One region of the Methylobacterium sp. J-059 genome, then DNA from elsewhere that is predicted to be linked to it. Evidence: riboswitches for the same ligand, from Rfam matches in the RefSeq annotation. Region 1 holds a riboswitch; the other holds the start of a gene.
What was found. Region 1 has a riboswitch for thiamine pyrophosphate ahead of thiC (phosphomethylpyrimidine synthase ThiC). Riboswitches for the same ligand answer to the same signal wherever they lie in the genome.
Positions count from the first base shown of each region.

Region 2: it holds a riboswitch for thiamine pyrophosphate, as region 1 does, so the genes downstream of both, thiO (glycine oxidase ThiO) here and thiC (phosphomethylpyrimidine synthase ThiC) in region 1, are expected to answer to the same signal.

Region 1 covers NZ_JAKSYA010000186.1:14,680-22,017, reverse strand. The annotation lists gene MKK55_RS28565 (transglycosylase domain-containing protein) at 1-787, opposite strand, end outside; gene MKK55_RS28560 (PilZ domain-containing protein) at 1,059-1,310, shown strand; gene MKK55_RS28555 (acyltransferase family protein) at 1,340-2,425, opposite strand; gene MKK55_RS28550 (HNH endonuclease) at 2,551-2,919, opposite strand; gene MKK55_RS28545 (alpha/beta hydrolase) at 2,987-3,820, opposite strand; TPP riboswitch at 3,939-4,047, shown strand; gene thiC (phosphomethylpyrimidine synthase ThiC) at 4,123-6,012, shown strand; gene MKK55_RS28535 (hypothetical protein) at 6,378-6,668, shown strand; gene flaF (flagellar biosynthesis regulator FlaF) at 6,833-7,195, opposite strand.
Region 2 covers NZ_JAKSYA010000150.1:36,010-43,347, reverse strand. The annotation lists gene MKK55_RS22095 (peptidase) at 1-676, shown strand, start outside; gene MKK55_RS22090 (thiamine phosphate synthase) at 876-1,478, opposite strand; gene MKK55_RS22085 (thiazole synthase) at 1,501-2,301, opposite strand; gene thiS (sulfur carrier protein ThiS) at 2,305-2,517, opposite strand; gene thiO (glycine oxidase ThiO) at 2,514-3,740, opposite strand; TPP riboswitch at 3,816-3,944, opposite strand; gene MKK55_RS22070 (TIGR02281 family clan AA aspartic protease) at 4,155-4,658, shown strand; gene MKK55_RS22065 (adenylate/guanylate cyclase domain-containing protein) at 4,667-5,926, opposite strand; gene rpoD (RNA polymerase sigma factor RpoD) at 6,100-7,338, opposite strand, start outside.

The DNA.
Region 1 (7,338 bases):
GCTTGCCGAAGTAGCGCTGCGCCGCCGCCTCGACGCCGTAGGCGCCGGCGCCGAAGTAGACCCGGTTCAGGTAGAGCTCGAGCAGCTCGTCCTTGCTGTACTTGTGCTCGAGCCACAGGGCGAGGATCGCCTCCTGGATCTTGCGCGAGGCCGACCGCTCGGGCGTCAGGAACAGGTTCTTGGCGAGCTGCTGCGTCAGGGTCGAGCCGCCCTGGGCGACGCCGCGGCGCGTCAGGTTCTGGCCGATGGCGCGCAGAATGCCGACCGGGTCGACGCCGAAATGGCTGTAGAAGCGCCGGTCCTCGATCGCCACGAAGGCGCGCGGCAGGTAGCTCGGCAGCTCCTTGATGCCGACGACGCGACCGCCGGTCTCGCCGCGGTTGGCGAGCAGCGAGCCGTCGGAAGCGAGAATCGCGATGTTCGGCGGGCGCTTGGGCACCGCGAGCTGGTCGATCGGCGGAAGCTGGGAGGCATGGTAGGCGATCAGGCCGGCGATCCCGACCACCGCCCACAGGCCGAGCACCCAGCCGGCGTAGACCACGCGCCCGAGCAGCGAGCGCCGCCGGACCTTCTTCGACGAAGCGCCACGCCGCGCGCCGCCCTTGGCGGCCGGCTTCGCCCGGCGGCTGCCCGCGTCCTCGCTGTCTCGGCTTCTGCTGGCCACGCCGCCTCCCGGGCGATCGGCCCGCGACAGGCGAAGGTCCGCGCCGCCCCGACCCGCGCCGCGCCCCTCGGGCACGTCGAAGTTCGGTTCGCCCCGGCCGTCCCTTCCGCGTCCGTTCGCCATGCGTCCCGTCTGTCCTGATGCCCGTCCGAGATGCCCTGCGAAGGCGGTGCGGCGGCGATCGTCGGAGGCCCGGTTCCGCACGGTAAATGCGGCGGGTTTAAGGGATGTTAACCGCCGATTTTCAGAACCCGTTGACGATCAGGAACTTGGCGTTCGCGCTCCGCGATGCGGCCCAGCGTCGCCGAGTTCACGGGGTTTTTGGCGCCGGACGCGGCTTTTGCTAAGCGATTGCGCGCAAGATGCGCTCCGCCTTCGACCTTGGGGTGATGCCATGAGCGACAATCGACGCAGCACCCCGCGCAAGGACGCCTTCCAGGTGGCGAGCCTGATCGCGGACGAATGCGGGAAGCCCTGCGAATGCCTGGTCTGGGACGTCTCCGAGACCGGCGCGCAGATCGAGGTCGCGGCCGAGATCGTCGCCCCCGATCGGTTCACGCTGCGGGTGACCGCTTACGAGCCGCCGCGGCGCTGTCGCGTCGTCCGGCGCGAGGGCCGGCGGCTGGGAGTACGGTTCGAAGGCTGAGACGAACCGCGAAACCGGCGCGCGCCGGCTCAGGCCGGCTGCAGCGCCGGAGCGGGGTCCTGCCGGGCCCTCGCGATGCGGAACGCCTTCGGGCGGGCGAACATAAAGCGGAGGGCGGTGCCGCGGACCGCGCGCTCCAGGGCGAGCGGCACGATCACGGCGACGACCATCACCGTCAGGCTGGCGAGGCCGACATCGTCGATCAGCCCGACCTTGACCAGCAGCGTCCGCGTGACCGCCATCGGCAGGAAGAACGCGAGGTAGATCACGATCGAGCGTTGCCCGCAGGCGCGCAACGCCGCGGTGACCGGCCCCCCGGCCGACGTCAGCAGGGCGGCGCCGGCGACGATGGCGAGCGCGCCGGCGCCGCCGAGGATCAGGCTGACCAGCGGCAGGCTGGCGAGCGTCGGGTACCCCGGCAGTTGCGAGGGCGTGAAGGCGAGCCACGCCTCGATCCCCGCCCAGAGCATCAGCCCGGCACAGGCCGCCCCCGGGTTGCGCGCGACCCGGTCGGCCAAGGCGAAGATGCGCCCGGCGAACAGGTATCCGGCCACGAAGTAGACGTAGCGGGCGCAGAACTCCTCCGCGAGATAGGAAGGGGTCGCGATCGGCACGACCTGCAGCAGGGCGGCGCCGGCCAGGAGCACCGCCGCCGGCACGCGGCGCAGCAGCTTGGTCACCACCGAGAACACCGCGAGCAGGTAGATGAACCACAGCGTCGCGTACGGCTCGATCAGCGCGTGGACGAGATGGGCCGCGAAGGCGCCCGGCCCGGCCTCGCCGACGATCGCCGGATACTTCGCGAGCGACTGGACGACGACCCAGAGCCCGTAGAAGTAGGCGAAGTGGACGACACGCCGGTCGGCGAACAAGCGCCAGTCGCGGTCGATCACCCGGCCGACGAACAGGCCCGACAGCAGGAAGAAGTCCGGGATCCGGAACGGCTTCGCGAAGCTCACCACCGTGTGGAGGAAACCCTCACCGTCCATCGCCTCGCCGGTGCCGAGGGTGGAATGCATCATCACCACGAGGAGGATGCAGATGCCCTTGGCGACGTCGACCCAGGCGAGACGCATCGCATCCCCCGGCCCCGCCGTGCCCGCCGCCCCCGCCATCACCGCCTCCGCCCGGTCGCCCCGTCGGCGCAACCCTTGGGCGGGATCCGTAAAGGCCGCCTGAGCCCCGCAGCGCCATCGCGCGGCATGGCGAACGCGGGGTGAATCCGCTCCGGGGCCCGGCGTCAGCTCTTGCGCTTGGCCGAGCGACGGTCCCGCGTCATCCGCGTGGCAGCGTGGAAGTCGTCGGGCTTGGTCCGCACCCAGGCGATGAAGCGCGCGATCTCCGGCTCGGCGCGGAGCGCGCCGACGTCGGCGAGGCGCCGGGCGAGCTCGGCTTCGCTGTGCCGGGCATGGATCGCCGAGTGGCAGACCTGGTGCAGCCGCACGGTGGTGCCGTGGGTGCCGCCCTTCAGCTTCGGCACGAGGTGATGCAGGCTCGAGCGGGCGCGGGGCGGGATCGGGCGCTCGCAGAGCGGGCAGATCACCGGCTCGGGGCTGCGCGCCTGCGTCTCGGGATCGTCCTCGCGCCAGCGCCGCTCGCGTCGCCCCACCGCCTCGCCTCCGTTCGCATCGGGTCCGACCGGCGATATGGGATTGCGGGAAAACCGCGGCGCGGCGTCAAGGCGTCGCTGCGGCGAGCGCCGGGCAGCCCGGCCGGACGCGGTCGCCGAACAAGGTTTCGGCCAGGTGGTCGCGGGTTCCGAGCACCGAGACGTGGTCGCCGGCGACCGCCTCGAAGCGGGCGCTCGCGCCCGCCGCCGTGGCGAGGCGGCGCCCGAGCTTCACCGGCACGACGCCGTCCGCCGTGCCGTGGACGATGAGCACCGGCCCGCCGGCCCGCGCGATGCGCGCATCGGAGCGCCAGGTATCGCGCAGCAGGGTGGTCGGCGCGTAGGGGAAGGCGAGGCGCACGATGCCGGGCAGCGAATCGAACGGCGCCTCGAGGTAGAGCCCGAGATGCGGCACCCGCTCCGCCACGGCGACCGCGACCGCGGCGCCGAGGGAATGACCGTGCAGCAGGATCGGAGCGCCGGGCGCCCGCCGCGCGGCCTCGGCGACGGCCGCGAGCCCGTCGGCGATCAGCCCGTCCTCCGTCGGCGTGCCGGTCGATCCGGGATAGCCGCGATAGGCGATCGCCACCACGCCCCATCCGGCGCCGGACCAGGGCGCGGCGGCGAAGCGGGCGGCCGCGGGCTCGGGGCGCGAGCCGTTGCCGTGGAAGCTGACCACGACGCCGCAGCCGGGGCGCGGCGCCCGCCACAGGGCATGCAGGCGCTCGTCGTCGGCGGTGACGAGCGAGATCGCTTCGGTGCCCGGCGGCACCGGCAGGCGTGCGCGCGGGCCGGCGATGAAGGCGCCCGGGTAGAGCAGGTTGCGCTGGAAGACGGCCAGCGCGGCGATGGGGCCGCCGAAGACGATGGCGGCGGCCGCCAGGACGAGCAGGATGCGCATGGGTCTCCGCCGGGTCTCGCGGGCGGACCCTAACCGTTCCGCGGCGACGCCGGCAGCCGTCCGTCCCGGCATGGTCTGTCGCACGCATTGACAAAGTCCGGCGGCACGCGGAGATTCGAACCATTCCGAGGGGGGCCCCGCAACCGGGGGCTGAGAGTGGACGCGACGTCCTGACCCTTGAACCTGATCCGGCTCGTACCGGCGGAGGGACGGGAACCTGCGGCGCCGATCCCGGCGTCTGCCGCTTCATCGCATCTCCATCGACGCGTGCCGGATCGCCCCAAAGCCGGGAGACCCACTCGATGAACGCGCCCGTCCTGTCCAAAGACGTCAAGGGAAGTCCCGAGACCGTGACCACGGGTCCGGTGACCGGCTCGCGCAAGGTCTACGCGAGCGTGGCCGGCCGGGAGGACATCCGGGTGCCGTTCCGCGAGATCGTGCTGACCGACCCGAACGAGCCGGCGGTGCGGGTCTACGACCCGTCCGGCCCCTACACCGAGACCGACGCCCGCATCGACCTCGCCAAGGGCCTGCTGACCCTGCGCGACCCGTGGATCGCCAAGCGCGACTACGCCGCCGTGCAGCCGCGCATCGTGAAGCCCGAGGACAACGGCTTCGTGCCGGCCGACAAGCTGGTGGCCCCCTGCCCCGCCGAGCGGACGATCCGCAAGGCCGGCCCGGGCCAGATGGTGACGCAGTACGAGTTCGCCCGCGCCGGGATCGTCACCGAGGAGATGATCTACGTCGCAAACCGCGAGAACCTGTGCCGCGAGCAGATGCTCGACCGGGCGCACGCGGCGCTCGCCGACGGCGAGAGCTTCGGCGCCTCGGTGCCGCCGTTCATCACGCCCGAGTTCGTGCGCGACGAGGTCGCCCGCGGCCGGGCGATCATCCCGGCCAACATCAACCACACCGAGCTGGAGCCGATGGCGATCGGCCGGAACTTCCTGGTGAAGATCAACGCCAACATCGGCAACTCGGCCGTCACCTCGTCGGCGGCGGAAGAGGTGGAGAAGCTGGTCTGGTCGATCCGCTGGGGCGCCGACACGGTGATGGACCTGTCGACCGGCCGCAACATCCACAACATCCGCTCGTGGATCATCCGCAACTCGCCGGTGCCGATCGGCACGGTGCCGATCTACCAGGCGCTCGAGAAGGTCGGCGGCGATCCGCTCAAGCTCGACTGGGAGGTGTTCAAGGACACGCTCATCGAGCAGGCCGAGCAGGGCATCGACTACTTCACGATCCATGCCGGCGTGCGCCTCGCCCACGTGCCGCTCACCGCGCGGCGCGTCACCGGCATCGTGTCGCGCGGCGGCTCGATCATGGCGCGCTGGTGCCTGGCCGGGCACCGCGAATCGTTCCTCTACGAGCGCTTCGAGGAGATCTGCGACATCTGCCGCGCCTACGACGTCTCGTTCTCGCTCGGCGACGGCCTCCGCCCCGGCTCGATCGCCGACGCGAACGACGCGGCGCAGTTCGCCGAGCTCGAGACGCTGGGCGAGCTGACCAAGATCGCCTGGAACAAGGGCTGCCAGACGATGATCGAGGGGCCGGGCCACGTGCCGATGCACAAGGTCAAGGTCAACATGGAGAAGCAGCTCGCCGAGTGCGGCGAGGCGCCGTTCTACACCCTCGGCCCGCTGACCACCGACATCGCGCCGGGCTACGACCACATCACCTCCGGCATCGGCGCGGCGATGATCGGCTGGTTCGGCTGCGCGATGCTCTGCTACGTCACGCCCAAGGAGCATCTCGGGCTGCCCAACCGCGACGACGTGAAGACCGGCGTCATCACCTACAGGATCGCCGCCCACGCCGCGGATCTGGCCAAGGGCCACCCGGCGGCGCAGCTGCGCGACGACGCCCTGTCGAAAGCCCGCTTCGACTTCCGGTGGGAGGACCAGTTCAACCTCGGCCTCGACCCGGACACGGCGCGCGCCTACCACGACGAGACCCTGCCCAAGGACGCCCACAAGGTCGCGCATTTCTGCTCGATGTGCGGGCCGAAGTTCTGCTCGATGAAGATCACGCAGGACCTGCGCGCCGAGGTGCTGGCGATGGAGGCCGCCGGCGAGGTGCTCAACACCGCGCCGATCCTCACCAGCGCCGAGCGCGAGGCCGGGATGGCGGAGAAGTCGCGCGAGTTCCTGGCCGAGGGCGGCAAGCTCTACGTCGACGCCGCCGAGTGACGGCGCCACTCCGGGACGCATGACCGAGCGCTCCGCCCCCGCCCGCCGACAGGCGCGCGGGGGCGGATCGCTTCCGAGGCCTCGCATCCGCTCGACCGGGCCCCGGGGACGCGGCGCATGCCGGGGCGAACCGTTAAAATTCGATCCGCGTCGTTGCCTGATTCTTCAGGATGATCCCGCTCAGTCGGGTACCGGGGCGGAGTCTTAAGATACGATTCACGCGCCGCACGGCTTCTGGTCTCATGCCGCAACGGGACCCGTAGAGGTGCGCGATGAGTACCTTCGAAGTGACACCCCCGACGCCGACGCGCCTGAGCGCACCGCCCGTCGTCCAGCCTGCCAGACCCATCGAGGCGGCGGCTCCGGTGGCGCTCGATCCGGCCGTTCGCGTCGACATCGGCAGAAGCGATCGCAGCGGCGCTGCGGTCTCCGATGACGGACGGTCGCGCGGCGACGCCGCGTCGGATCGGACCAACGACGAGCGGCGCATCACCATCGACCGGGATACGAAGAGCGTCGTGTATCAGGTGCTCGATCCCGGCACCGGTGCGGTGCTGGTCCAGCTTCCGGACGTGTCGGTGCTGCGGTCGCGCGCCTACGCCGAGGCTCAGGCGGAGCGCAGGACGGCCGATAAGCCCGTCGATCGCGAAGCGTGAGCGGCGCCTCCGCCGGTCGTGACGCCGAGCGGAACGAAAGGGCCGGGGCTGTGCGCCTCGGCCCTTTTTCGCGTCGCCATGCCTGTCGAGACCGGGTCGCCGAAGCCGAGGCGACGGGACGCGCCGCGTCCCGTGCCCGGTCGCGTCCGCCGGTCCGGCGCGGCCTACGAGGAGCGCAGGCCGGCGGCGATCTGCTGGTTGATGTTGATCAGCGCCGAGAGCTTGTCGGCGCCCGGCTCGATCAGCGTGTCGATGATCCGCCGGAACACGAAGACCGAGAGCTGGCCGATGTTGTTCTTGATCGCGATCGGAAGCGGGCTCTCGGGCGCCGTCGCGGCGCCTGCCAGGAGCGTCCAGACCTTCTGATTGAAGTTCAGCGCCTTGTTCAGGTTGGCGGACTGGTTGGTCCAGTCGTCCTTGACCATCTGAAGCTGCTGCGCCGCCTTGATCAGCACGGCGGCTTCCGCCTCGCGCGGGCTGAGGACGCTGTTCGCGGTTCTCGTGTAGGCGTTGGCGGCGAAACTCATCGGTCTGACGCTCCACCCGCAGGCCGGCGGGCACGGGGTGGGGTTATGGCAGCGCGCGCCTTAACATAGGGTAAGCGCCGCGGACGAGAATTGCATCGGCCGCCCGAGCGATTGTTCAAGCACAGCGTCGGCCGGACGGCGCC
Region 2 (7,338 bases), on a different contig from region 1:
CGACATCTCGACCTATCGCAAGCTCCATCACTTCAACGTGCCGGGCGAGCGGGTGATGATGCTGGCCTCGGCCGGCAACCTGTCGGTGACGCAATCGGTCCTGAGCCTGCTCTCCGAGGGCGTGCCCGGCGACAACGGCGAGGCCAAGCTGAAGCTCGTCGAGACGACGACGATGTTCGAGGCAGCCCAGCTCGTCGGCCGCGCGATCCGCCACGTGCGCGCGATCGAGAAGGCGGGCTTCGAGGCGGCGAGCCTGCGCTTCTCGGTCTCGCTGCTGTTCGGCGGCCAGATCGGCAGCGAGCCGATGCGGCTGTTCCTGATCTACTCGGCCGGCAACTTCATCGAGTGCAGCACCGATGCACCGTTCCTGCAGATCGGCGAGCACAAGTACGGCAAGCCCATCCTGGACCGGGCGGTGAAGTTCGAGACCGAGCTCTACGACGCCCTCAAGGTCGGACTCGTCTCGATGGATTCGACCATGCGCTCGAATCTCGGCGTCGGCCTGCCGATCGACATCGCGCTGGCGCGCCGCAACGCCCTCGACCTCGAGGTGAATCATCGGATCGAGGCCGGCGAGGGCTACTTCCACGACCTGCGCGAGCGCTGGTCGGCGGCGCTCCGCGCCGCGCATCGGGCGATCCCGCGCCCGCCCTACGGGCCTGCCGCAGCGAAGTAGTTTCTCACGCCGGACATCCTCCAACCGTGAGCCTCACCCTGAGGTGCCGCAGCGAAGCGGAGGCCTCGAAGGAGCCCTGCAGCGCGCGCGCGATTTCTGGAGCCCCCCTTCGAGGTCGCCGACGCGGCACCGCAGGATGAGGTCGAGGGTGGGGACGGGGCTGAATCGGCGAGCGTCGAATTCTGATCCTGCGTAAGGCTCACGGTGGCCCGTCCGAGGCCGCTTCCCAGCCGCGCAACAGTGCCCGAGCTTCGGCGGAAGGGTCGTCGACCCGCATCAGGCCGCCCATCACGGCCACGCCCGCCGCGCCCGCTCGGCGACACGCGGCGGCGGTGGCGACGCCGATGCCACCCAGCGCAACGACCGGGATTCCGATCCGCGCGGCCGTTGCGATGGCGCCGAGGCCGAGGGCGGGACCGTAGCCGGGCTTGCTCGCCGTGGCGAAGACCGGGCTCAGGGTCACGTAATCCGTGTCTTCCGCCGCCTCGACGTCGCGCAGGCCGTGCGCCGAGACGCCGACGAGCGCCGAGGTGCCGAGGCGGCGCCTGGCATCGGCGATGGCGGCACGATCCGTCCCGCCGCCGAGATGGACGCTCGCGCCGAGGGCCGCGGCAAGCTCGAGATCGCCGCCGACCGAGAGCACGCCGCCGGCCTCGCGGACGCGTTCCGCGATGCGCTCCGCCAGCACCCGGCGCTCGGGCGGTGGCAGATCCCTGTCGCGAAACCAGACCCACCGGCACCCGCCGTCGAGCACGGCGGCGATGGTCTCGCCCAGGGGGCGGGGCCCGTGCCGGTCGGTCACCGCAAGGAGCGGCGACGGCAGGCTACGAGCCGACAAGGCCGAGCTGCGGGCTCGACGGCTCGGCCCGGCCGCGGCGCGGGATTCGGCCGGCGCGGTGGGCATCGCGGCCCGCCTGCACGGCGTTGCGCATCGCGCGCGCCATGCGGACGGGATCGGCGGCCTTCGCCACCGCGGTGTTGATCAGGCAGGCGTCGGCGCCCAACTCCATCGCGATCACCGCGTCGGAGGCCGTGCCAATACCGGCATCCACGATCACCGGTACGCTCGTGCGGCGGCAGATCAACTCGAGGTTGGTCGGATTGGCGATGCCCATGCCGGAGCCGATCAGCGAGCCCATCGGCATCACCGCGGCGCAGCCGATGTCGGCGAGCCGCTGGCAGACGATCGGATCGTCGTTGCAGTAGGGCAGCACGACGAAGCCGTCGTCGACGAGGTGGCGGCAGGCCTCGATCAGCTCGGCGACGTCCGGGTACAGGGTCTCGCGGTCGCCGATCACCTCGACCTTGATCCAGTTGGTGTCGAGCGCCTCGCGGGCCAGCTCGGCGGTCATGATCGCGTCGCGGGCGGTCTCGCAGCCGGCGGTGTTCGGCAGGAAGCGGCGTCCTTTCAGGATCTTCACGGTGTCCGAGCCGTGGCCCTGCAGCGAGACCCGGCGGATCGAGGCGGTGGCGACCTCGGCCCCGGAGGCCGCGACCGCATCGCGCATGATCACCTGCGTCGGGTAGCCCGCGGTGCCGATGAACAGCCGCGAGCCCAGCGTGACGCCGGCGATCACGAAGGGGTCGTCGGCCTCCGGTCGGAGGGGTGTGAGCGTGTCGACCATCCTCTAGCCTCCCTGCATGGCGCGTACGATCTCGATGCGGTCGCCCTCGGAGATCGGTGTGGTGTCCCAGTCGCGGCGGCGGACGACGCGGCCGTTGAGCGCGATGGCGACGCCCTGCGGATCGGTGCTGCCGGTCTCCTCCGCCGCCTGCGCGAACAGGGCGGCGACGTCGGCGGCCTCGATCTCGCGAGCCTGTCCGTTCACCGTCAGCTTCATGCCGACGCCCTCAGCTCGGCGCCCGGCGCGAACCGCGCCAGCGAGAAGTCCTGCGCGACCGCCGGCATCGCGCCCGTCGTGACGAGGGCGGCGATCGCGTCGGCGGTCACCGGGGCGAGCAGGTAGCCGTTGCGATGGTGGCCGGTGGCGACCACAAGGCCGGGGGCGATCTCACCGAGGATCGGCGCGTCGTCGTCCGAGGTCGGGCGGAACCCGCTCCAGACGGCCTCGACCTCCATCTCCTCAATGCCGGGCAGCACCCGGCGCGCGCCTTCGAGCAGGGCATAGAGCCCGCCGGCGGTGACGCCGGGGCGGAAGCCGCAATCCTCGACCGTCGCGCCGACGACGATGTGGCCGTCGCTCTTCGGCGCCATGTGGACCTGCTCGGTCCAGACCATGTGGGAGAGCGTGCCGGTGCGGGCCGTGGTCTTCAGCGCCAGCGACTGTCCCTTCAGCGGGCGCACGGGCAGGGCGAGGCTTTGCGGCAGCAGGCCGCCCTCGCCGCTCCAGGCGCCGGCGGCGAGCACCACGGTCTCGGCCACGACCACGCCGTCGGCGGTGCGCAGGCCCGCGACGCGGCCGCCCGTGCGTTCGAGGGCGACGACCGGGCTGTTCTCGACGAGCGCCACGCCGGCGGCACGGCACGCCTCGACGAGCGCCGCCATCACCCGGCTCGGGTCGACCTGATGATCGAGCGGGCAGAGCACGCCCGCGGTGACCGAGGGGCGGAGGGCCGGCTCGCGGCGACGCACGTCGGCACCCGCGATCCACTCGGCGGCGACGCCCGAGCGGCGCTGCAGGTCGAAGCGGAAGCGCAGGCGCTCGACCTCGTCGCGCCCGATGGCCAGCACCAGCGTCCCGTCCTCGCGGTAGTCGATGTCGAGGCCGGACGCCGCTTCGAGCTCAGCGCTAAACCCCGGCCAGCGCCGGAGCGAATCAAGCGCCAGCGGCAGCAGCGGGTCGGAGCCGGGCTCGTGCTCGGCCGCCGGCGCCAGCATGCCCGTGGCGGCGAGGCTCGCGCCGGAGCCGATGGTCTCCCGCTCGACCACGACGACGGACCGCCCGGCCTGCGCCAGCCGCCAGGCGATCGACAGCCCGATCAGGCCGCCGCCGACGATCGCGACGTCGGCACGCGCCGGCAGCGGGACGGTTGGCCGGGCGCCGCCGCTCGTCCGGCGCGTCCCGATCGGTGATGCTGCGTGACGACCCGAATGACGACCCAAGTGATCCTCCGCGTGCTGTCGCAGAGACCGGGCCTGACGCTTCGTCTGAGAAGCTGGGGCACCCCGTCGTCGAAGACGGCGCCCACGGTCCAATCCCTACGCCGGTGTGAACCGGATCAGGTTCGAAGGATTTCCGCGCCGCGGGCCCTCACGAGCCTGCCAGCGGTTTCTCAGCCCCTTGCCGGGGATCTCCCTGGAACACCGCAGATGTGGTCCCGCCGGCCGCCTCGGTCAACCCCGCGGGCCGATCCCCTCCTGCGGATGCGCGCGATTCGTCGTCGCGCCGAGACGGACCGGAAACCCTGTCGGCAGATGGCCGCGCGGTTCCGTCCGGCGGCGGGCACGCCGCCACGCATCGTTCACCGGCGTCGTGCTCGTCTAAGCGTCCTCGATCGGCGGGGGCGAAGGTAGGCGATGCGGACGATCCTGATGCTCTGCCTCGCGGCCGGCCTCGTCGCGGGGGTGCTCGGAGGCATCGGCAACCGCCTGACCAGCCGCAAGGCCGCGGCCCCACCGGTGCCGACGGTGCAACTGGTTGCGTCCGCGCCGACGGCGATCGCGCTCGGCGCCGACCGCAACGGCCACTTCCTCGCCGACGCGCTGGTCGACGGGCGATCGCTGCGCATGATGGTCGACACCGGGGCCACGACGTGCAGCTTTGCGGAAGAGGATGCCGCCCGCCTCGGCATCGTCGTCGGGCCGCGGGACTTCACGCGCCCGGTGATGACCGCCAACGGGACGATCCGCGTCGCACCGGTGCGGATCGGCACGATCCGGATCGGGCCCGTCACCGTGCGCGACGTCGAGGCCGTGATCGTCCCGAGCGGACGCCTCGGCACGAACCTCCTCGGCATGTCGTTCCTGAAGCGCGTGCGCGACTTCAGCATCGCCGGCGGGACGATGACGCTGCGGGGCTGAGGCCCGCCTCAGCCCTGGCCGCGGTGCGGCTTCGGGCGCGGGCGATAGACCATCATCGGCTCGGCGAACCCGTCGAGCACGTGCTCGCCGAGCGGCACCGGATCGCCCCACAGGAAGTCGACGAAGGGCTTCGACATCAGCAGCGGCTCGCCGAGCGTCTTGTTGAGCCGGGCGATGCGGCTCGCCATGTTCACGTCGCGGCCGATGACCGTGAAGTCGAGGCGCGTGCCCGAGCCGACGTTGCCGTAGGCCGCCTCGCCGTGATGGAGCGCGATGCCGGCCATCATCGGCACTGTGAATTGGTGGAGGGTGTTGGCCTCCTCCAGCGCCGCGAGCGCACTTTGTGCCGCCGTCAGCGCCCCCTTGGCGGCGCCGCCGAGGTCGTCACCCGGCTCGCGGAAGATGGCGAGCAGGCCGTCGCCGAGATACTTCAGCACCTCGCCGCCCTCCCGCTCGATCGGCGGCACGAGACAGTCGAAGAAGATGTTGAGCAGGTCGACCGCCTCTTCCAGCGTCATGTTCGCCGAGATGCGGGTGTAGTCGCGCATGTCGGCGAACAGGATCGCCGAGCGGATGCGCTTCACCTGCCCGCGGCGGATGTCGCCCGACAGGATGGCGCGGTGCGGCTCGTCACCGACGTAGATGCGCAGCACCGTGTCGAGCTGCTTGGTGACGATCCGCATCTCCATCACCGCGGCCAGGGCCGGCATGATGAAGCGCAGGATCGCCACGTCCTCGTCGCGGAATCCGTCCGGGTCGCGGGTGGCGAAGGTGATGCCGTTATGCGTGCCGTTGGTGAAGAACAGCGGCACCACGATGTAGTGGCGGTAGCCGGCGGCCCTCAGGTCGGGGATCACCGAGTAGGCGTCGTCCGGCGTCTCGGCGAGGTCGAGGATCAGCCATTCGCCGTCCTCGTGCACCTTGCGGAACGGGCTCGCCGCGTAGGCGCGCTCGGAGGCTTCGCCGTGCGGGAACAGGCGCACCGTCGTGCCGGACTCGCGCGTCCAGATGCGGCCGATGCCGGAATATTCCGAGTGCAGCGTATCGATCGCCGTCGAGGTCCGGTCCACCGGAACGCCGACCGCGTTGAGGCGCTCGGCGAAGCCCGCGATCAGGTCGTCGGGCTCGGGCAGGCGGGCGCCCTCGCTCAGCAGCCAGTCGCGGATCGCGACGCAATCCTGCAGCGCGCCGAACGGCACGTCGTCCGCCTCCGAGCCGTCGGCTGCGGCGGTCGGCGGCACGGGTGGATGCTGGCGACGCTCAAGCATACGGCCAAGGTGGGTTCACGAACCGCCAAAGCAAGGTTCCGGCTGACGATGGCGAGATCGATCCGGATCGAAGACCATCATCCCTTCGCCGCCTGGAACGCGAGATCGCGCCGTGAGCACGGCGCGATCCGACGATCGCATTTCGGCGAATTCGAGAATGGCGTATCCGACGCTCAGTTGTCCAGGAAGCTCCGCAACTTCCGGCTCCGGCTCGGATGCTTCAGCTTACGCAGGGCCTTCGCCTCGATCTGACGGATGCGCTCGCGGGTCACCGAGAACTGCTGGCCGACTTCCTCGAGGGTGTGGTCGGTGTTCATGCCGATGCCGAAGCGCATGCGGAGCACCCGCTCCTCGCGCGGGGTCAACGAGGCGAGGACGCGCGTCGTGGTCTCGCGGAGGTTGCTCTGGATCGCCGCGTCGATCGGCAGGACGACGTTCTTGTCCTCGATGAAGTCGCCGAGGTGGCTGTCCTCCTCGTCGCCGATGGGCGTCTCGAGGGAGATCGGCTCCTTGGCGATCTTCAGGACTTTTCGGACTTTCTCGAGCGGCATGGCCAGCTTCTCGGCCAGCTCCTCCGGAGTCGGCTCGCGGCCGATCTCGTGCAGCATCTGGCGCGAGGTGCGGACGATCTTGTTGATCGTCTCGATCATGTGCACCGGGATGCGGATGGTGCGCGCCTGGTCGGCGATCGAGCGGGTGATCGCCTGACGGATCCACCAGGTGGCGTAGGTCGAGAACTTGTAGCCGCGGCGGTACTCGAACTTGTCGACCGCCTTCATCAGGCCGATGTTGCCCTCCTGGATCAGGTCCAGGAACTGCAGGCCGCGGTTGGTGTACTTCTTGGCGATCGAGATCACGAGGCGGAGGTTGGCCTCGATCATCTCCTTCTTGGCCTGGCGGGCTTCGCGCTCGCCCTTCTGGACCATGTTGACGATCTTGCGGTACTCGCCGATCTCCAGGCCCGTCTCGGAGGCGAGCGTCAGGATCTGCTCGCGCAGGTCCGAGACCTGCTTCGAGCCCTTCTCGACGAGGTTCTTCCAGCCCTTGCCGCCGAGCGTGCCGACGCGGGTCATCCAGTTCGGGTCGAGCTCCCAGCCCTGGTAGTGGCGCAGGAACTCGTCGCGGGCGACGCCATGGCTCTCGGCGTAGCGCATCAGCCGGCCCTCGTGCGAGATGAGGCGCTTGTTGATGTCGTACAGCTGCTCGACCAGGGCCTCGATGCGGTTGTTGTTCAGCGACAGCGACTTCACGTCGGCGACGACGGTGTCCTTGAACTCGGCCTGCTTCTTCTCCTGGGCCGGCGTGGTCTTCTCGCTGTTCGCCTTGCGCTCGGTCTCCTCGTTCTGGAGCTTGCGCAGCTTGCGGTAGTTGTTGGCGATCGCGTCGAACGTCTCGAGCACGCGCGGCTTGAT